4 regions of the Janthinobacterium sp. 17J80-10 genome follow, and region 2 is predicted to be linked to each of the others. Evidence: predicted binding sites of a transcription regulator. Region 2 holds the regulator's gene; each other region holds the start of a gene.

Region 1 (5,376 bases), 210 kb from region 2:
GCAGGATGACGCCGTGGCCTGGCTGCGGGCGATTGCGCAAACGCCGCTGCCGCCGCTGGGCGCTGCCCTGCGCGACTTGGACGGGGCCATGCCGGAAACCGAATTCTGGTTCCCGGCACACAGCGTCGCCACTGGCGCGCTTGATGCGCTGTGCCAGCGTCACCTGCTCGACGGCATCGCCCGCGCATCCCTGTCGGAGCGCGAATTGCATGGCATGCTGCGCGGCTTCAAGGACTTGGTGTTCGAACATGCCGGGCGCTACTGGGTGCTGGATTACAAGTCCAATGCGCTGGCGCCGACCGATGCGGGCTACCACCGCCAGGCCCTTGCCGAAGGCATGGCTGCCTGTCGTTACGACGTGCAGGGGGCAATCTATCTGCTGGCGCTGCACCGCCTGCTGAAGAGCCGCCTGGGCGCGGAATACGATCCCCAGGCGCAACTGGGCGGAGCGCTGTTTTACTTCCTGCGCGGCATCAACAACCCCGAGACGCGCGGCTGTTACCACTTGCCGGCGGATGTCGTCCTGCTGGAGGCGCTGGATGCCTTGCTGCCGGTGCCGGCCGCCACGGAGGATTTTGCATGACCCAGGCAAATGCCTTGCTTGCCGGACTTGAGGCGCTGGTCGAAGACGGCATGCTGCGCCATCTCGGCGTCGCTTTTGCGCGCTTCATCGCCACGCTGTCGGCGGCGTCGCCCGCCATTGCAGCCGATGCAGCTCCTGCAGCACCTGCCACCACGGCGCCGCTGGTGCTGGCCAGCGCCGTCTTGTCTGAACTTGAAGGACGCGGCCACAGTTGCCTGAATCTCGGCGAGCTCGCTGCCGACCCGTGTGCGCTGCTGGGCTGGACGCGCGAGCAGTGGGAGGGTGTGCTGGATGCCAGCGGCCCGCTGCCCGCCGATGCTGCGGCATGGCAGACTACCCTGGGCGCCTGCACGCAGGTCTGGGTGGTCGGAACAGAAGACCGTTGCCAGCCGCTGGTGCTGGACCGCGACCGCCTGTACCTGCGCCGCTACTGGCGCAATGAAACCCTGGTGGCGCGCCAGGCCGCAATGCGCGCTGCCTGCGTGCGCGAAGTGGATGCGGCGCGCGTGCGCGACTGGCTGGACAGGTTGTTCGACGCGGCTGCGCAGGAAGCGCCAGCGGCAGATGCCGGGCCCGACTGGCAAAGGATCGCCTGCGCGATTGCCGTGCGCAGCAGCTTTTCCATCATTACCGGCGGCCCCGGCACCGGTAAAACTTATACGGTGGCGCGCTTGCTGGCCCTGTTGTTTGCGCTGGCGGAAGACCCTGAGCGCCTGCGCATTGCGCTGGCTGCGCCCACCGGCAAGGCCGCGGCGCGCCTGAAACAATCGATCGACGATGCCCTCGGCGGCCTGGTGGCCCGCGTTGGCGCAGCCCTGCCGCTGGCGCAACTGGCAGCGCGCCTGCCGTCCGCCGGCACCCTGCACAGCTTGCTGGGCGCGCGCCCCGACACGCGCGCGCTGCGTCACCACGCCGGCAACCCGCTCGACATCGATGTCCTGGTCGTCGATGAAGCATCGATGGTGCATCTGGAAATGATGGCGGCGTTGCTTGACGCGCTGCCAGCGACGACCATGCTGATCCTTCTGGGCGACAAGGACCAGCTCGCTTCGGTGGAAGCCGGCGCGGTGCTGGGCGACCTGTGCTCGGATGCCCAGCATGGCGCGTATGTGCAAGCCACCGCGGACTATGCGCTGGCAGCAAGCGGCCAGGTCATCGCGGCGGAGATGCTGGGCGCCGGAGACATGCTTGCGCAGCAAACCGTCATGCTGCGCAAGAGCCGGCGCTTCGGCGGCCCCATCGGCGCACTGGCATCGGCAGTCAATGCCGGCGACCCGGCGGCAGTGCAGGAAAGCCTGCGCTGCCCGGACGGCGGCCCTGTGCACTGGATCGCGCATGCACGGCAGTCCGACGTGCTGGCGCTGGCGACAGATGGCCGCGCGGGCGCCGCGGGCGGCTACCGCGCCTATCTCGCGCTGCTGCAAAAAATGCCGCGGGCCGACGATGCGGCCGATCCTGTCGCGTACGAGGCATGGGTGAAATCGGTATTGCTGGCCTTCGATACGTTCCGCATCCTGTGCGCCGTGCGCGAGGGCGAGTGGGGCGTGGCCGGCCTCAACCAGGCCATCGAACAGCGCCTGGAAAGGGAAGGCCTGATCCGTCGCCGCGGCGAATGGTACGCAGGCCGGCCCGTCATGGTGAGCCGCAACGATTACGGCGTCGGCGTCTTCAACGGCGACATCGGCATCGTATTGCCGGACCCGGCGCGCGCCGATGCCCAGCGCGTGTACTTCCTCAACGGCGACGCGGTGCGCAGCGTCCTGGCAACGCGCCTGGCGGCGGTGGAAACCGCGTATGCGATGACCGTGCACAAGTCGCAAGGCTCGGAATTCCGCCATGTGGCCATGGTCTTGCCGCCGGAAGCCGGGCAGGTCGTGGCGCGTGAACTGGTGTACACGGGCATCACACGCGCCCGAGAATGCTTTACGCTGGTGACGCCGGCGGCGGCCGTGCTGGAAGCAGCGGTTTTGCGCAAGACCAAGCGCGCCAGCGGCTTGCAGGTCTTGCTGGGCGAGGCGGCAATGGAAGAGGGGGAAACGCCAGGTAGAATTTGATATCTGTCGGAAATATTTACAGCAGCATGAAAATTTCTTTAACGAAATTTAGATTTCCCAATAAAAACAATCACTTGTCTTGGGTGGCCTGACTTTTGCATTAATGATTCCAAATTGCAAATTAATGGCAGCTTGTTCCTCTTGGGACAGGCACCTTCAAATACCCAAGCAAAGGATTCCCATGAAAAGCTTCAAGCACTTCCTGATTGCCGCCACCCTGATGCTGTCGGCAAGCGCCGCCTCTGCTGCAGCACTGATTTCCAGCAGCGCCGATCCTGCCCTGAACGGCGCCACCGTACTTGATTTCAATGCGGAAGCCACCGGCTCCTTCACCTCGCGTACCTTTAACAGCTTTGTCACCTTCAGCGGCAACCAGCCCCTGTTTGTTGAAAACACTTATTCCGGCAGCTATGGCGCCAGCGGCAATTACATCGCCAGCCAGTCCAGCGACAGCCCGTTCACCATTGCGTTTGCCAACCCGGTTTCCGCCTTCGGTTTTTCTTGGGGCGCGGCTGACCAGCCCTGGACCATCGACCTGTTCGGCGTCGGCGGCTCGCTGCTTGGCACGCTGAACATCGCTGCCCAGTCCGGCCAGTACGTCGGCTTCATCGGCGGCACCGACAACGCGCCGATTGCTTACGCCGTGCTGACCGACCAAAGCAACTACACGTACGATTATTTCATTCTCGATGATTTCAAGTATGTTGCTGCAGCAGAAGTGCCGGAACCGGCACCCCTGGCGCTGCTGGGCCTGGGACTGGCGGCATTCCTGCTGGGCCGTCGTCGCCAGAAGTAATCGCACCAAGCCAGACAACAACGGCAGCCTAGGCTGCCGTTTTTTATGCCAGCATGCCGCTGTGCCTGAGTGGCCTTTCATGCAATTGACTTGAAAACAACACCATTTAAAATACTGTTTATTAATACAGTTAATACTGTGTATTCGTACAGTGTTCGTGCTAAAGTGGCGTTGCGTTCAATGTCAATAACATACAAGAAAGGCTAGCACCATGGCAAACCTGACGTCTTCCCTCCCTACCAGTTTCCATCCCGGTTACGTGGCAACCAGCATCCAGCTGCGGGTTGGCCGCCGCGAAGTTTCCATCGGGCGTGATTGCCGCACGCGCTATTACCGCGCGCATCCTCTTCTTGAATGCAACCCGGGCGTTGCTCCTGGTCATCTGCATATCCTGTTGCTGCGCCGCTGGCTGATCGTGTTGTCGAAAGCCCGCTGAACGATTGCGGCACGCTTGAAGATTGTCCTGCTATCGTCTGCATAATCCACTATGCTGAACAATACAGGAGGTGGTCATGGCAAGCGAACAGGATTGGCAAACCGAGCTGTACAAGGACATGGAAATTTATGTCACTGCATTGCCCCACGAAGGTTCCCGCGCATGTTGGGATTACGCCGTACGCATTGCCTGGCCGGGAGAAGACCCCAGCAGCGATAGCGAAGTCATAGGCGAGTCCGGCGACGACGGCGATTATCCCAACCGCGCGGCCGCGATTCAGGCTGGCTTCATCAAAGGCCACGTGCTGGTCGACGGCCTGAGCAAATAGCCGTGCAGCGGGTGCCGGATGGCGCTTGCTTTTGGCTTAAGAGGTAAAGCAGGGATAGGCTTCTTGTTGGCGACCCATGCTGGTGTCGCGCGCAATGCGCTGCATTTTTGCCAGTACCAGCTTTGCCAACGCCCGGTGCAGTTCCTGTGCGGGGGCATTATCCGGCTTGCCGCACAATAGTCCCGACACCAGCGCCATGCCGTTCGCCAGGTTGGCCGTGAGGTTGTTTCCCGAGGTTTCATGCAGGCTGGCCAGATAGGCTTCCGCGCGCAACGCAACCGACGCGCTGCCATGCTGGGCCGCGGCAACGAGGTTCGGATTCATCATCTTGGTGTCATCCAGTTGTCAAAACACCAATTATTTTCCGGTGACAAACTCCAGTTATTGCGTTTGAACAAACTTCAGGCACATGGCAAGCTTTAGTAAGCCGATTTGGGCCCATAGCGATACTCCTGGGCGCATGCCAGGCCGCGGCAATCCGTTTGCAGCATTCGGTAAATGATGGTGCCGGCATTATCCTTGGCGCGGAAGTGGCCAATGCCATTGCTGGCATCGCCGCCCATGCGATTGAAGGGCGATTTGTCCGACCAGTCCAGGTCGAGTTGCGCCGCATCTGCGCCGGCGCCGATGTCGATTTGTGCCCGCACGTTGGGCGCAGCGTCGAATTTGCTGGTGAGATGGCAGCCGGAGTGGAAGCCCGACGCAGCGCAAGCCACCTCGTCCCTGTTGCCTGCGCTAATGGTATAAAACGTCGTGGCAGCAGCATGCTTGGGCGCTTGCCGCAACGATCTGGGCGTGCCGGTGCCGGTCCACGGGTTGCTCACCCACAGTACGCCGGCATAACCTTCCGGATAAAAACCGAAGGTATTGCCGTCTGCTAAATTTTGCGATCCGCAGGTCGGCGCCTGCGGGTTGGCAAAGCCGGTCAGCTGGCAACTGGCCAAGCCGCGCAGGCCACCGGCGATATTGACGAACTTGCGCACAGAGCCAGACATCTTGTAGTAGTGCAAGGTCGCCAGCGTTTGCGTCACACCCAGCGAATGGGCCACGATATCGACTTGCGGCTTGCCGGTATAGGCTTGCACCGCCAGGATGAAATCATGAATGATGCGATATTTGGCTGGCTGGTGATAATTCTTGCCGACGTTTTCCAGCTTGCGTTCTTCCGCCGAAAGATAG
Region 2 (5,376 bases):
GAGCCGCGCCTGCTGGCGCCGGACTACCAGGTGGCTGGCGGCGATCCGGCACGGCAGGCGCGCAAGGTTGCCGACTATATCGCAGGCATGACGGATCGCTACGCCATGCGCGAACACCGCCGCCTGTTCATGATCGACGAGATCTGAAGCCCGCGGCCTCTAGAGCCAAGTGCGCAACGGGTGCGCATGCGCCGGCCACGCAGGCTGGAAAAATCCTGCCACCATTTCTGCGCTGACGGCTTGCGGCGAGGGCGATCCCCATGCCGGGCACAAGTCCTTGTCGATCACGGCGGCACGGATGCCCTCGAAGGCCTCGCCCTGCTTGAAGCAGTGGCGCATCATCGAACGTTCCATGCGCAGGCACTCTTCGAATGTCATGCCGGCGCCCGCGCGCAACTGCCGCAAGGTCACGCACAGCATGAGCGGCGAGCGCTTTTGCATGGTTGCCAGGGTGGTCTGCGCAAACGCCGAGGCATCGCCGGCCAGCGAATCCATGATCGATGGCACGTCGTCAAAGGAAAAGTGGTGGTCGATGGCGTCACGCTGCCGTGCCAGTTCGCCGGTGTCGCCTGCAGAAAATTGCGCGGCAAAGTGGCGCACGTCCTGGTCGATATCGTTGCCGTCGCCTGTGCCCGCCAAGGCGTGCAGGTCCGCCAGCCGCTCCGCCGGAATAAACACATCCGCCAGCCCCGCATGCAGGGCATCGGCGGCGCCGACGGGATTGGCCGTCAGGGCCAGCCAGGTGCCGATCTGAGCCGGCGCACGCGACAGGAAATAACTTCCGCCGACGTCCGGAAACAGGCCAATATTCACTTCGGGCATGGCGAGCTTGCTGCGTTCAGTGACGATCCGCAGCCTTCCGGCTGAGTGGCACTGGGCAATGCCCATGCCGCCACCCATCACGATGCCATCCATGAGCACGATGTAGGGCTTGGGGTAGTGATGGATCAGCCGGTTAAGCGCATATTCCTCGGTAAAAAAATCCTCTATCAGGGCGCTGCCTTGCTGTGGCGTGGCTTGCCCGGACTGGTAAAAAAAACGGATATCGCCGCCGGCGCAAAAGGCTTTTTCACTATTGCTGTGGATGAACACCGCCTTGATTGCATCGTCATCGCGCCAGTCCAGCAGCGCGCGCGTCATGGCGCGCACCATTTCCAGTGACAGCGAGTTCAGTGCCTGCGGGCGGTTCAGGGTGAGCATGCCAGTGCGATGCTGGATGCGGGTCAGGATATGGTCGTTCATGATCGGGTAATAAAAAGGGCGCTTGGCGCGCCCCTGGTTACATTTGCAGAAGTTGATTGCGCCGGTTTTATTCTTCCGGTGCGGCCGTCATGGATTCCGGCAAGTGCTTGATGGCCTGGTGCTGGTGATCCTGGAGGATGGCCTTGTACTTGAGGACCTGACGGTCGAGTTTGTCGACCAGCCCATCGATTGCGGCATAAAGGTCATGCGCGATGGATTCCACATGGACATCCTTGCCCCGCATGCGCAAGGTGATTTCAGCCCGCTGGCGCTTGTCTTTCTCTGCAAGTTTGTCCACGGTGAGGATGACCGCAGCATCAATGACATGGTCGAAGTGGCGCCTGATGCGCTCCAGCTTGGCATGCACATATTCCCTGATAGGAGGGGTCAGTTCGAGATGATGTCCACTGATGGTCAGATTCATACAGCGCTCCTTAAAATAAGGTCACTGGCGGTTCACGGTCGACAAAGGCAAGTGCGTGTCGCCTGAACACAGCAACGAATACAACAAATACTGCAAGGACTACTACAAGGACTTGCGCAGGTTGACTGGCGGGATTTTCAAGGCTTCGCGGTACTTGGCCACAGTGCGCCGGGCAACGACCATGCCTTGCTCCCCCAGCATTTCTGCAATCTTGCTGTCAGAGAGGGGGTTCTTGGGGTCTTCAGCTCCTATCAATTGTTTGATCAACGCCCGTATCGCCGTTGATGAAGCTTCGCCGCCGGCTTCTGTGGCGACATGGCTGCCGAAGAAATACTTCAGCTCAAACATGCCATGCGGCGTCAGCATGTACTTCTGCGTTGTTACACGAGAAATAGTACTCTCGTGTAAACCTAGTGTATCAGCTATTTCGCGCAAGACAAGAGGGCGCATGGCGACGGCGCCATGCGAAAAGAAATTGCGTTGTCGCTCCACAATGGCTTGAGAAACCCGCAGGATCGTGTCGAAGCGCTGGCGCATGTTCTTGATGAGCCATTTTGCTTCCTGCAATTGCGAAGTGAGTGAGCCCTCACCCTTGTTTTGCTTGAGGATATTCGCGTACAAGGCATTCACGCGAAGCCGGGGCATCACATCATGATTGAGCATGACTTGCCAGCCGTTCTTGCCGCGCTTGACGATTACGTCCGGCACGACATAGTCGGCGGCATCGCTGGCAAAGACAGCCCCGGGATGGGGGTTGCACTGGCGGATGATGCACTGTGCTTCGCGCAAATCCTCGTCATCGCAATCGAGCAGTTTCTTGAGCTTGTTGAAGTCGCGCTGCGCAAACAGGCCGAGGTGCTTTTCGACGATGGTCAGCGCCATGCGTCGTGTCACCATCGGCACTTTCGGCATGCGCCGGATTTGCAGTGCGAGGCATTCACCGGCGTCGCGCGCGCCGACGCCGGCCGGCTCGAAACTTTGCACCAGTTTCAGGGCGATGGCCAATTCTTCCGGATCGATTTCCAGCTCGGCAGGCAAGCGCGCATGAATTTCCTCGAGCGGCTCTTCCAGGTAGCCATTGTTGTCAATGGCGTCGATGATCAATTCCATCAGGGCGCGATCACGCGTCTCATGGCTGGTCAGGCGCATCTGTTCCAGCAGGTGTTCGCGCAACGTGATGTGGTGCGCTTCCAGTTGCGGACGTGAGTCGTCGTCTTCAGGGTTCTTGCCGGTGCGGGCGACATCGTCGAAACTCCAGTCGGCCTCGCCATTGCCGCCATCCGCCGCCTCGCCGCCTTCTGCGCCTTCATAGGCAGTTTCGCCATCGGCCGCCGGCGCATCTTCGGCGGCGGACTTTTCCGCCGGGCTGCTGGTCTGGTTGATGGCGCCATCGGCAAGCAGGCGCACCGAATGGTCGAGCGGATCGTCAACGCGCTCGAGCATGGGATTGTCAGCCAGGATATGTTCCAGTTCCTGCTGCAATTCCAGCGTCGACAATTGCAGCAGCCGGATCGACTGCTGCAACTGCGGCGTCAATGCCAGATGCTGCGATACGCGTAGCTGAAGTGACTGTTTCATGGCGATGCCGCTTGCTTACATCCTGAAATGTTCGCCAAGATAGACCCGGCGCACCGACTCGTTGGCGATGATGTCATCCGGGCGGCCACTGGCCAGCACGACACCCTGGTTAATGATATAGGCGCGATCACAAATGCCCAGCGTTTCACGCACATTATGGTCGGTGATCAGCACGCCAATCCCGCGTTCCTTGAGAAAGCGCACGATGCGCTGGATTTCGATCACGGCAATCGGGTCGACACCGGCAAAGGGTTCGTCCAGCAACACGAAGCGCGGGCTGGTTGCGAGTGCCCGGGCGATTTCTACGCGACGGCGCTCGCCGCCGGAAAGCGACAGGGCCTGGCTGTCGCGCAGCTTTTCAATCTGCAGCTCTGCCAGCAACAGGTCGAGCTTTTCTTCGATAACCGCTTTCGACAATGGCTTGCCATCATCGCGCTGCAGTTCCAGCACGGCACGGATATTTTCCGCCACCGTCAACTTGCGAAAAACCGAGGCTTCCTGGGGTAGGTAGGACAGGCCGAGGTTGGCACGCCGGTGAATCGGCAAGCGGGAAATGCTCACCTCGTTGAGCTCGATATCGCCCGCATCCGACGGCACCAGGCCGACGATCATGTAAAAAGCGGTGGTCTTGCCGGCACCATTAGGGCCAAGCAAGCCGACCACTTCGCCGCTGCCCACTTCCAGAGAAACGTCGCGCAATACCTGGCGCGCGCCATAGCTTTTCTGTAATCCGCGGGCAAGAAGTTTGCTGCTCATGCTGATCATTCCTGGTTCATTTCTTGGCTTCGTTGCGCGGTTGAATGACCGCCTTGACACGTCCGGCGCCGGGTTTGCTGCTATCGGAGGAGGTGTTGTTGACAGCGAAAAATTCCGTGCGATTATCATAAGAAATGAATTCGCCCTCGACCTCGTCGGTGACCTTGGTGCCTTCGAGGCGGCGCATTTTGGCCTTGGAAAACAGTTTTGCGACATCGGCCTTGTTGTCGTATTCAATGCGTTCTGCTTCACCCTCAATCCACAGGTTCGCGCCACCGTCGCGCTTTTGCCGGAAGCTGGCCGGTTTGCCCTGGCCTGCGTGCAGGGTGGCAAACTGGTATCCCGCAGGATCCTGCGTTACCACCATCTTGTGCGCTTTCATGATGAGCGTGCCGCGGGTCAGGACGACGTCGCCGGTAAAGGTATTGACCTGGCGGACATCATCGTAAGCCATCTGGTTGGCTTCGACATTGGTGGGTTTGTCAGCATCGGCTTTTTCAGCATAGGCAATGCCGGTCGCCAGCATATTGAGCGCAAACAGCGATAAGAAGAAAAATCGTTTCATGGGAAAGAAATCCAGTGATGCATTGGAAATGACTTGCTTCATTGTGTCATTCGGGGTTGCAAGGTGCCACGAACCTTGCTTGCCAGGCTAAATTCTCCCGTCGCGTGGTTGGCAAACATGCCGGTACCGTACAAAACGGTGGTGCCGGAAACAAGTTCCACTGGGCGGTCGGTTTTCATGGTGTCGTCATCCGGCAGTACGAGCATATATTCCGAGATCAGGCGCAAATGCCGCGAGCTTGTTGATGCGGGGCGTTCCATTTTCACGTTGTTAAACAGGCGCACCTGGCTCATGTCACTGTTGGCCAGTGCCCGTTCGGCCACGATCGTGGTCGTCGGACGTTTTGCGCTCAGGGCTTTCATGACCGGACGGGCAATTTCATAGGAATCGTCCTGCGGGTTATGCGTCATGCGTTCGCCGGCAATGTGATAACGGGCTTCGCCGGTTTTCGCCAGCCTGACAAAATTAAAGCGCTCGACGTAATAGTCGGGTTCGGTGCGCTGCACCGCAGGCAGACTGTCTTCAATGCCGCGCCGCATGACGTCGAGCAGCCAGAAACTGCCGAGCGCCAGCAATGCGGCGAGCGCCAGCACCAGCCCAAGCTGGAAGCGGTTGGCCGCGGCGCGCCGGTCTTTCATGCCAGGTAGGGCGCGAGCGCCGCTTCGTAATTGCCTTGGGCATGCAAAATGAAATCGCACAGTTCGCGCGCAGCGCCGTCGCCACCGGCCGCCTTGGTAATGAAATGCACGCGGCTTTTCACTTCGGGATGAGCATTGGGCACGCTGGCGGCAAAACCGACGCGCAACAGGAT
Region 3 (5,376 bases), 1.1 Mb from region 2:
CATCAGATGTCTCCGGAGATTTTAGTATTTGTGGTATTGACGTTTATTGCTGCGGGATCTTGCGGTAAATCTTGTTGCGGGAAACCCCCAGCGCGCGCGCGGTGGCTGAAATATTGCCGCCGTGCGCTGCCAGGGCTTTCTGGATCAGCGATATTTCGACATCGTCGAGCGTGGCCGATGCCGGCATCGGCGCGTATACCTCTGCGCCGATCCGAGTGCTTTGCGTGCTCTCGCCTTGCCGCACTGCGTCGATATCGTCCAGGAAGTCGTCCGGCAAGTGCTCGCGACGGATTTCGCGGTCATCGCCGACCATGACGATGGCGGTGCGCAGCAAATTGGTCAGCTGGCGGCAGTTGCCGGGCCAGTTGTGCCGCTTGAATAACTGCAATACCTCGGCCGACACGGTGCACTGCATGCCATCGGCTTCCGAGACGATCAAGCGCTGGACCACCACTTCCAGGTCGCTGCGCTCGCGCAAGGGCGGCAGTTTCACGACCAAGCCGTTCAGGCGGTAGTACAAGTCTTCGCGAAACACGCCGGCGGATATCAGTTCGCGCAGGTTGCGGTGCGTGGCGCAGATCAGCGCTACGTTGACGGGGATCGAACGGCTGCTGCCCAGCGGCGTCACCATGCGCTCCTGCAGCACGCGCAAGAGGCGCGCCTGCAGGCTCAGGGGCATGTCGCCGATTTCATCCAGGAACAGCGTGCCGCCATTGGCTTGCAGGATCTTGCCGACGCTGCCTTTCTTGCGGGCGCCGGTGAAGGCGCCGTCTTCATAGCCGAACAACTCCGATTCAATCAGCGTCTCGGGAATCGAGGCGCAATTGACGGCAACGAAGGGGCTGTTTGCGCGCGGCGAATCATTGTGGATGGCTTGCGCCAGCAATTCCTTGCCGGTGCCGGTTTCGCCGGTGACCAGGATCGCGATATCGCGTCCGAGCACTTTGTTCACTTTCTCGATCAGGGCGGCGATCTGGGCATCGCCGGTATTGAGGTAATGCAGGCTCGACAGGCGGCGTGTCGCCTGCTGGTCGACGCGCTGTGCAGCCTGTGCCTGCGGCGGTGCGCTGCGCTCGGATGCGCCAGCGGGCAACGGCTCTGCCTGAAAGAACATGTTCGCCCGATGCAATTGTGCACGCGCATAGACCCGAACCCCGCTATGCATGCACAAGTTCAGCAAGCCCGGAGAGGCGGTGCGGTAATGGTCGAACAGGGCTGACACCGGCAAGCCGAACAGCGAACTGAAGGTATGCATCTTCAGCGAGTTGAGAGGCAAGCCGAGCTGGAACAGGCCGCAGCGGTTGGCTGACAAAAAGCGCCCGCCCTGGGTAAAGGCGGCGATGCCCTCCATCAGAGTGCCGATGAATTCCGGCCGGCTATGGAAACGCAGCGTGATAGCGTCCGAAAAGGCGGCGGAAAACATCTGGTTTTCGATCATCTGCGCCGACATGCGCACCAGCCCCATGGTGTGCTTGTGAAAGCTGTTCTGGTCGCCGGTGACGTCGAGTACGCCGATCACGCTGCCTTCCGAATCGAAGATCGGCGCTGCTGAGCAGGTCAGGAAATGATTGGCAATCAGATAATGCTCGTTGGCGTGGACCTGGGCCGGCGCCTGTTCGGCGATGGCAGTGCCGATCGCATTGGTGCCCTTGCTCTGTTCCGACCAGGCCACCCCCGGCTGCAGCGCGACCCGGTTGGCTTTCTCCAGGAAATCGTCATCGCCCAGCGTATGCACGATCAGGCCGTGCGCATCCGTCAGGATGACCATGTTGTGGGTGTTGATGATTTGCTCATACAAGGTTTCCATCACCGGCAGCGCATGCGTGTGCAAGATCCGGTTTTGCTCGATGGCCAGCGTCAGGTCGGTGCGGTTCACCGGGCTGAAGTCGGGAATGGCGCTCTCGGTAAGGCCGTAAGCGATGGAACGTTCGCGGGATTCTTTTATCATGGTGGCGCCTGCTCCAAACACGGTTCATAACAAGCGCTAATTCGCACAAACCATGCCACCCGGTAAAAAAGCGCTGAACCACCAGTGCCGGCGCGATTTTTAGCCTGTCCGGCCGTTTTCGCCGTTGGCTGTTTCATTTTTTGCGATTGTTGTGCTCGCAAATGCAACACCTGTTCCAAAACGAATCAATGCCCGGGTGCCAAGCTGCCTAAAACGCTTGGCATGGCAATTGCACAGATGCCTCCAGTCATTTCAAAACCAATAGGAGGAGTCATCATGAATCTCGCAAAACGCATCATCGCCATCAGTTCCATCTTTGCCGCCCTGGGCGCGGTAACGCTGCCGGCCGCCGCGCATGGCGACGTCACGCCGCAGGCAGTCGACACCAAGTCGTTGCCGAAGCTGGGCGACAAGTGGGCCGCTGAAAATCCCTATCGGGGCAATACCGAAGCAGTCCGGATCGGCACCTCGGCGTACACCCAGAACTGCGCGCGCTGCCACGGGCTGGAGGCGATTTCCGGCGGGATCGCCCCCGACCTGCGCTTGCTCGACCGCGACTGCATGGGACAAAAAAACGAGGCCAAAAAGCAGGCGTGCTTCAAGGAGAACGATGCCTATTTCGCCAGCTCGGTCCGTCAGGGCAAGGTACGCAACGGCGCGGTATACATGCCGCCGTTCGAGGGCACGTTGAGCCAGGAAGCGGTGTGGGCGCTGAAGGCCTACCTGGAAACGCGTCGCGCAACCAAGTAAGCCTGCAAGGCGGGGAAATCCCCCGTCTCAGCAATGTGCCCGCCACAGGCGGGTGCCCAACGCATTGGAGACAAGCATGCCCAAGTTCTTTTTTCGCAGCATGGCTGCGTTGATGGTCATTTTCCTGGCATGGTCGCTGGCACTGCCAGCTCATGCCGACATGGAAAAAATCCGCCAGTCGGGTACCTTGAAAGTGGCGGTCTACGACGACCTGGTGCCATTTTCGGCCGGTGGCCGCGGCATCGATATCGAGCTGGCGGAGGCGCTGGCAAAGAAGCTGGGGTTGAAGCTGGCGCTGCTGCCATTTCCGGCCGGTGAAAATCTCGGCGACGATTTGCGCAACATGGTGTGGAAGGGGCATTACCTTGGCTACGGTCCGGCCGACGTGCTGCTGCATGTGCCGGTGGACCGGCACCTGATTGCAGAAAATCCGAAGGTGGAAATTTTTGCGCCGTATTACCGCGACGCGGTGCAGCTGGTGCGCCGCGTGGCGACCGTGCCCAGCTACGACGGCCTGGCGTCGCTCGCCGGAAAAAAAATCGGCGTCGAAAAGATTTCAATCTCGGCCGTCGTGCTGCTGGGCGAGGATGGCGGCAAGTACCGCGAGCAAGTCCGGATCTATCCGACTGCCGCCGAGGCACTGGCGCAACTCCAGGCCGGCGCCCTTGACGCAGTATTGGCCAACCGTTCGGAAATTGAATCGGCGGTGGGGCGCGACCCGAATTATCAAGTCCACGATGTAAGCTTCCCGCGCTTGCCGCGGCAGGGCTGGGTGGTTGGCATGGCGGTGAAAAAAGACCAGGCCGAGCTGGCCAGGCTGCTGCAGGCCGCAAGCGATGAACTGACGGCGTCCGGCGAACTGGCAAAGATATTTTCGAAGCATGGCGTGGCGGCGATCAGGCCCTGACATTCCACTTCCCTTCCGCAAATGCAGGCACTGTGCGACGCGCGTCGCCGGGCCTGCATTTTTTCTATATGCAATTGCTGGCGTGATTGCGGCATCCCTCGACCTTTGCATGACCAGGGTAGTGGACAGTTGCTACAAATTGGTACACCTGGCCGATCCTGTTGTTCATAAAAAAACAAAACGGCACGCTGCGCGGCTGCGGCCAACAATCGGGCGCTGTCGGCAAGACCTCGGCGCGGCGCGGGTTTGCGGGGGATTTGCAGGGATTTGGCAAGCTGGCACGCCGATTGCGAAAGAGGAAGGTGTTAGCAGCACCTGTTCCAATCAACGTGTAGTTCCAATAAATCTTAGGAGGCAGAAATGAATTTGGCAGACATCAGCAAGCTGGGGATCAAGAACCCGTTCAAGCAACGCTACGACAATTACATCGGCGGCAAATTCGTGGCGCCGGTCAAGGGTGAGTACTTCCCGAACATCACGCCGATCACCGGCCAGCCGTTTTGCGAAATCGCCCGCTCCACCGCCGAGGATATCGAACTGGCGCTGGACGCTGCCCACGCTGCCCGCGCTGCCTGGGGCAAGACTTCGCTCACCGAGCGCGCCAACATCCTCAACAAGATGGCCGACCGCATGGAAGCGAACCTGGAATTGATCGCCACCGCCGAGACCATCGACAATGGCAAGCCCATCCGCGAAACCATGGCGGCCGACATCCCGCTGGCGATCGACCATTTCCGCTACTTCGCCGGCTGCATCCGCGCCCAGGAAGGCAGCGTGGCGCAGATCGATTCGGAAACCTATGCCTACCACTTCCACGAGCCCCTCGGCGTGGTCGGCCAGATCATTCCCTGGAATTTCCCCATCCTGATGGCGGTGTGGAAGCTGGCGCCTGCGCTGGCCGCCGGCAATTGCGTGGTCTTGAAACCGGCCGAGCAAACGCCGGCCTCGATCCTGGTGCTGATCGAACTGATCGGCGACCTGCTGCCGCCGGGCGTGCTCAACATCGTCAACGGCTTTGGCCTGGAAGCGGGCAAGCCGCTGGCCACCAGCAAGCGCATCGCCAAGATCGCCTTCACGGGCGAAACCGGCACCGGCCGCCTGATCATGCAATACGCCGCGCAAAACATCATCCCGGTGACGCTGGAGCTGGGCGGCAAATCGCCCAACATCTTCTTCGCCGACATCATGGATGCCGATGACGATTACTTCGACAAGTGCCTGGAAGGCTTTGCGATGTTTGCCCTGAACCAGGGTGAAGTCTGCACCTGCCCGTCGCGCGTGCTGGTACAGGAATCGATCTACGAGAAATTCATGGAACGCGCCATTGCGCGGGTAGCCGCCATCAAGCAGGGCAACCCGCTCGACAGCAGCACCATGATCGGCGCCCAGGCCTCCAATGAACAGATGGAAAAGATCCTGTCGTACATGGACATCGGCCGCCAGGAAGGCGCCGAGGTGCTGATCGGCGGCGAGCAGAACAAGCTTGCGGGCGACCTGGCCGGCGGCTACTACGTCAAGCCGACGGTCTTTGCCGGCAACAACAAGATGCGCATCTTCCAGGAAGAGATCTTTGGGCCGGTGGTATCGGTGACCACCTTCAAGGATGAAGCCGAGGCGCTGGCGATTGCCAACGATACGCTGTACGGCCTGGGCGCCGGCTTGTGGACCCGTGACGGTTCGCGCGCCTTCCGCGTTGGCCGCGCCATCCAGGCGGGGCGCGTGTGGACCAACTGCTACCACCTGTATCCGGCGCATGCGGCCTTCGGCGGCT
Region 4 (5,376 bases), 310 kb from region 2:
TCTGACCGCTGCCTGTGAGCGTCGTGAGACATTCAGTTTTTGAAAGACCGTGCTGAGATAATTTTTCACGGTCTTTCCGCTCAAGCCGAGTGCTTCGCCAATTTCCTTGTTGGTCTTTCCTTCGGCAACCAGCAACAGGATGCGATGTTCCTGGCGCGACAAGCCGCTGTCGCGCGCCAGGTGCACTGATTGCGCGCGCAATTTGGGCGACGCAGGCGGAAAAATAAGCGGGTCGAGAATCGACAGGCCTGCCGCAGCATTTTCGATTGCATCAAGCAATGCAGCCGATCCGATATTGTCGAGCAGGTAGCCATCGGCGCCGGCAAACAGGCTGGCAATCCTGGCGTCTTCGTTATCCAGCGCTGTCAAAAAGAGGACATGAATTGCAGGGTTTTCTACCAGGATTTTTCGGCACGCCTCCACCCCGGAGCCATCCGGCAGAAGCATTTCCATCAGCACGACGTTCGGCTTGAGACGCGCCGCAGTGGCGACAGCGCACGGTATGGTCTGGCATTCACCGACGATTTCCATATTGCGAGTACCGACGAATCCGCGCAGACCGGCGCGCATTACCTCATGAAAGCCAACCAGTAAAACCCGGACTGGCTTTTTACCATCCGAGGGCATTTGCATTCCCCTCTGAAAAAAGCGCAAAGTTTCGTTTTAAAGGCGCAGCAAGGGAAGTGCCATTCGGCCCTGACTTTGCACGCGCAATGCATTGTTATCCTGCTGACGACATTTGTGCGGCGCATTCCAGTGCGCCATGCACAAATCAAGTGCGGTGCCGCTTGAAAATGCGGGAGACAAGGTCGTTGGGGATGACATATTTTTACAGGCAAAATTTATGCCTGCGATAAGCGTGGTGCCGATGAAATCAACGCACCATCAGCAGGTAGAGCAGCAAGAGATTGAAGACGATCGATGCCGCCGCAACTGCGCGCCACAGCGACAGCGGGTCGCGTTGCGCCAGCGGCGCCTTGGCGGGCGCAGGCAGGGGCTTGCTGGCGCCGCGTTCCAGCGCCAGGACAAATTCCTCGGCGGTTTCGAAGCGCTGCAAGGGATCGCGCGCAATCGCCTTCAGGATGACATTTTCCAGCCACAGGGGAATGTCGGGGCGATAGCGTGTGGGTGGCACGGGCTCGCCGAAACGCGGCCTCTGGAAGGGCTCAATCTCGCCATAGGGGTAGTGCCGAGTCAGCATCTGGTACAGGGTCACGCCGGCGGCGTACAGGTCGGTCTGGCGCGATGGCTGGCCGCCCTCGAATAATTCCGGTGCCAGGAACGAGGGCGTGCCGGCGCGCGGCGCACCGCTGGTGGCTTCGGCTTCGAGCCCTGACTGCGCCACGCCGAAATCCAGCACCCGCAATTCGCCGTCGGCGCCCAGGTGAATGTTGGCTGGCTTGATATCGCGATGCAGGATGCTGCGGCGGTGCAGTGCGCCGATGGCGCGTGCCAGCCGCGTGCCGTGGGCGATCGCGTCCGGTATGATGAAATGCTGGCCGCCGTCGAGGTGTTGCTGGATGGTCGCGCCGTCATGCCACGTGCAGAGGTAATACAGGTAATTTTTTTGTTCAGGCGTAATGACCTGCGCAAAGAAACGCGCCACTGCGCGCTTGGCCAGCCATTCTTCGTGTGCAAAGGCCGAGCGTTCCTCGGCATCGTCGGCGCGATCGGGATGCAGGGTTTTCAGGACCAGCGGGCGCTGGCTTGCCGGGTCAATGACGCGGTAGACCATGGTCGCCTGGGAAGCGTGCAGAACGCTTTCCACGCGGTAGCCATCGATGGACTGGCCGGCCTTGAGTTTGGGCGGCAGCGGCAATTGCCGCGATGCCGAGACCGCGTCGCGCAGGTTTTCCTGTGGCAGTGCATCGATACGCAGCGCCAGCGCGCTGGCATTGTCGGTGGACCCGGCCCGCAGCGCGCTGGCCACCAGTGCCGCGGCAGTGGCTTCGGCATCGCGCTTGCCGGCGGCCAGATCGGCCAGCAGGGCGGTCATGTCGTATTCGGTCAGCGCCGACCAGACGCCATCGGTCGCCAGCAGCAGGATATCGCCTTCGCGCAGCTCGCCCATGCCATGGTCGAGCGCCAGGCGGGAATCCAGGCCAATGGCACGCGTCAGCACATGCTGCATTTCCGGACGATCCCAGACATGGTCGGCGGAGAGCCTGGTAAGCTTGCCTTCGCGCAGCAAGTACAGCCGGCTGTCGCCGACATGCGCAAAATAATAGAAGCTGCCGCGCACGACCACGCAGGTCAGGGTGGTTGCCATGCCGGATAGTTCCGGCCGGATCGAGCCCTGTTGCTGTACCCAGCTGTTGATGGCCTTCAGGACGCGCTCGAGCGCTTGCGTCACCGGCCAGGTGTCGGGCGTGGCGTAATAATCGGTCAGCAGCCCGCGCACCGTGTATTCCGATGCCTGGCGGCCGCCATCGTTGCCGGAAACGCCATCGGCGATTGCCGCCAGCAAGCCCTTGGTGGAAATCTCGGGCGCGCCAGGCGTGACCATGCCGACGAAGTCCTCGTTGCGGGGACGGGTTCCTGCTTCGGTGGCATGGCCGGCAGCGACTAGTAACGACATGATCTTATAACTCTGTTCCCGGCATTATAGTCAGATCTTCGCCGTCGTCATCGCAGCGCTGCCCCAGGTGGTGCGCCAGCGGCCTTTTACCATGGAAAGTCCGATCAGGGCGATGACCGCCAGCGACGCAAAAATGGTCAGGCCGATTTGATAGCTGCCGGTCAGTTGCTTGGAGTAGCCCAGGCTGGAGGCAAGATAAAAGCCGCCAATGCCGCCGGCCATGCCGACGAGCCCGGTCATGACGCCGATCTCCTTGCGGAAGCGCTGCGGCACCAGCTGGAATACCGCGCCATTGCCAGTGCCCAGCGCCAGCATCGCCAGCACAAATACGACGACGGCCATGATGGCTGAATGCAGGCCAAAGCTGGCGATAAAGAGGAATGTCGCTGCCAGGATGTACATGATCGACAGCGTCTTGATGCCGCCAATGCGGTCGGCGATACGTCCCCCTAGCGGGCGCACCAGCGAGCCGGCAAATACGCAGGCGGCAGTGAAATAGCCCGCGGTGACCGGCGACAGGCCGTATTGGCCATTGAAATAGATTGCCAGGGACGAAGCCAGCCCGGAAAAGCCGCCAAAGGTGACGCCATAGAAGAACATGAACCACCAGGCATCCTTGTCCTTCAGCACTTGCAGGTACTCGACCATCGATTTCGGCGGCGGTGCCGCCGGCGCATCCTTGGCAAACACCATATAGACGGCAAAGGCGACGCTGAGCGGAATCAGGCACCAGCCGAAGACATTTTGCCAGCCGAATGCCAGCGCCAGGCTGGGCGCGAACAGGGCGGCGAAGGCCGTGCCGGAATTGCCTGCGCCGGCAATGCCCAGCGCAGTGCCCTGGTGCTCCGGCGGATACCAGCGTGACGCCAGCGGCAGCGCTACTGCAAATGCGGCGCCGGCCACCCCCAGCAGGATGCCCAGCGTCAGGACGCTGGAGTAAGTGTCGAGCTTGCCCAGCCAGGCCCACAGCATGCCGGCAATGACAATCGCCTGGCCGATGGCACCCGCCTTTTTCGGCTTCAGGTGGTCCACGAGAACACCCATGACGATGCGCAGCAGCGCGCCGGCCAATAGCGGCGTGGCCACGATCATGCCCTTTTGCGCAGCGGTGAGACCCAGGTCTTTGGCGATTTGCACGCCAAGCGGCCCGAGGATGACCCATACCATGAAGCTCAGGTCGAAATAAAAGAATGCGGCCAGCAGCGTAGGCGTGTGACCCGCCTTCCAGAATGAAGATTTTTGCATATGTCCCCGGGAGTCCAAAAAAGTGAATGCAGTGCACTATGCAAGTGCCATGCCAACATTTTTGTGCGTACATATGTGGTGCACGCTGTGATGTGGGTCGGAAAATGTGTCGGGACGGTGCCTTGCACCAAATAGGTTTGGAAAATTCACCAGCACGGAGCGTCGCTGCATTTTTTTCGACGTTTTGGCTGCACCGACAACTGGCATTGCTTTTGCTTAGGGGTAGTGCAGAACAATCTGGAGGGTAGTGCAATGAAAAAGCTGAAGCTGGTAATGGTGGGTAACGGCATGGCCGGGGTGCGCACGCTGGAAGAGTTGATCAAGCTCGCTCCGGACGTCTACGACATCACTGTATTCGGCGCTGAGCCGTATGCCAATTACAACCGTATCCTGCTGTCGCCGGTTTTGGCGGGTGAGCAGACCATCAAGGACATCATGCTGAATGATGTCGACTGGTATGAAGAAAACAATATCACGCTGCATCTTGGTAAAAAGATCACGCAGATCGACCGCGCCCGTCGCCTGGTCATTGCCGAGGATGGCACCACCGCAGAATATGATCGCCTGCTGCTGGCCACGGGTTCCGACCCGTTCGTGCTGCCGGTGCCTGGCAAGGAACTCAACGGCGTGATTTCCTACCGCGATATCCAGGACACCAACGCCATGATCGAGGCGGCCGCCAAATACAAGCAGGCGATCGTTATCGGCGGCGGCCTGCTCGGCCTGGAAGCGGCCAACGGCTTGAAGCTGCGCGGCATGGACGTGTCAGTGGTGCACCTGTCGGGGGTGCTGATGGAGCGCCAGCTCGATTCCGTCGCCGGCAAGATGCTGCAAAAATCCCTGGAAGAGCGCGGCCTGAACTTCCTCTTGCAAAAAAATACCCAGGAAATCTTTGGCGATGAAAATGGCCGCGTGAAATCGGTGCGGTTCACCGACGGCACCGAAGTGCCGGCGCAGCTGGTAGTGATGGCCGTGGGCATCCGCCCCAACACGAAGCTGGCGGAATCGGCCGGCCTGCATTGCAACCGCGGCATCGTCGTCAACGACACCATGCAGACGTTCGATCCGCGCATTTACGCCGTCGGCGAATGCGTCAACCATCGCGGCACCGCGTACGGACTGGTGGCGCCGCTGTTCGAGATGGCCAAGGTGTGCGCCAACCACCTCGCCAATTTCGGCATCGGCCGTTACCAGGGATCGGTCACCTCGACCAAGCTGAAAGTCACGGGCATCGACCTGTTTTCCGCCGGCGACTTCATGGGCGGCGAGGGCACTGAAGAAATCATCCTGTCGGATCCCATCGGCGGCGTCTACAAGAAGCTGGTGCTCAAAGATGACAAGCTGGTCGGCGCCTGCCTGTATGGCGACACGGTCGATGGCACCTGGTATTTCAAGCTGCTGCGCGAAGGCAAGGATGTCGGCGAAATCCGCGATACCCTGATGTTCGGCGAATCCAATACAGGCCGTCCCGGCGACGTCGGCCATGAAGGCTATACCAAGGCCGCCGCGATGCCGGATGAAGCCGAAGTCTGCGGCTGCAATGGCGTATGCAA

Evidence for each region. The regulator sigma-54, encoded in region 2, starts transcription at its own class of promoters, with help from an activator protein. The targets are predictions, from matches to a motif close to TGGCANGNAANCTGCTTT.
Region 1: the regulator sigma-54 is predicted to act here: its motif matches at 2,722-2,739, upstream of EKL02_RS00670 (PEP-CTERM sorting domain-containing protein).
Region 3: the regulator sigma-54 is predicted to act here: its motif matches at 2,167-2,184, upstream of pedF (cytochrome c-550 PedF).
Region 4: the regulator sigma-54 is predicted to act here: its motif matches at 4,025-4,042, upstream of nirB (nitrite reductase large subunit NirB).

Annotation. Positions count from the first base shown of each region.
Region 1 covers NZ_CP035311.1:149,207-154,582, reverse strand. The annotation lists gene recB (exodeoxyribonuclease V subunit beta) at 1-583, shown strand, start outside; gene recD (exodeoxyribonuclease V subunit alpha) at 580-2,637, shown strand; gene EKL02_RS00670 (PEP-CTERM sorting domain-containing protein) at 2,819-3,433, shown strand; gene EKL02_RS00665 (hypothetical protein) at 3,645-3,869, shown strand; gene EKL02_RS00660 (hypothetical protein) at 3,946-4,197, shown strand; gene EKL02_RS00655 (hypothetical protein) at 4,234-4,521, opposite strand; gene EKL02_RS00650 (lipase) at 4,617-5,376, opposite strand, start outside.
Region 2 covers NZ_CP035311.1:3,955,697-3,961,072, reverse strand. The annotation lists gene EKL02_RS17740 (deoxyguanosinetriphosphate triphosphohydrolase) at 1-147, shown strand, start outside; gene EKL02_RS17735 (enoyl-CoA hydratase/isomerase family protein) at 160-1,242, opposite strand; gene raiA (ribosome-associated translation inhibitor RaiA) at 1,310-1,666, opposite strand; gene EKL02_RS17725 (RNA polymerase factor sigma-54) at 1,769-3,244, opposite strand; gene lptB (LPS export ABC transporter ATP-binding protein) at 3,260-4,000, opposite strand; gene lptA (lipopolysaccharide transport periplasmic protein LptA) at 4,017-4,565, opposite strand; gene lptC (LPS export ABC transporter periplasmic protein LptC) at 4,604-5,203, opposite strand; gene EKL02_RS17705 (HAD family hydrolase) at 5,200-5,376, opposite strand, start outside.
Region 3 covers NZ_CP035311.1:2,898,382-2,903,757, reverse strand. The annotation lists gene EKL02_RS13015 (TonB-dependent receptor) at 1-3, opposite strand, end outside; gene EKL02_RS13010 (sigma-54-dependent Fis family transcriptional regulator) at 44-1,948, opposite strand; gene pedF (cytochrome c-550 PedF) at 2,225-2,698, shown strand; gene EKL02_RS13000 (transporter substrate-binding domain-containing protein) at 2,775-3,605, shown strand; gene adh (aldehyde dehydrogenase) at 3,966-5,376, shown strand, end outside.
Region 4 covers NZ_CP035311.1:3,646,203-3,651,578, reverse strand. The annotation lists gene EKL02_RS16225 (response regulator transcription factor) at 1-627, opposite strand, end outside; gene EKL02_RS16220 (bifunctional protein-serine/threonine kinase/phosphatase) at 875-2,578, opposite strand; gene EKL02_RS16215 (nitrate/nitrite transporter) at 2,609-3,823, opposite strand; gene nirB (nitrite reductase large subunit NirB) at 4,076-5,376, shown strand, end outside.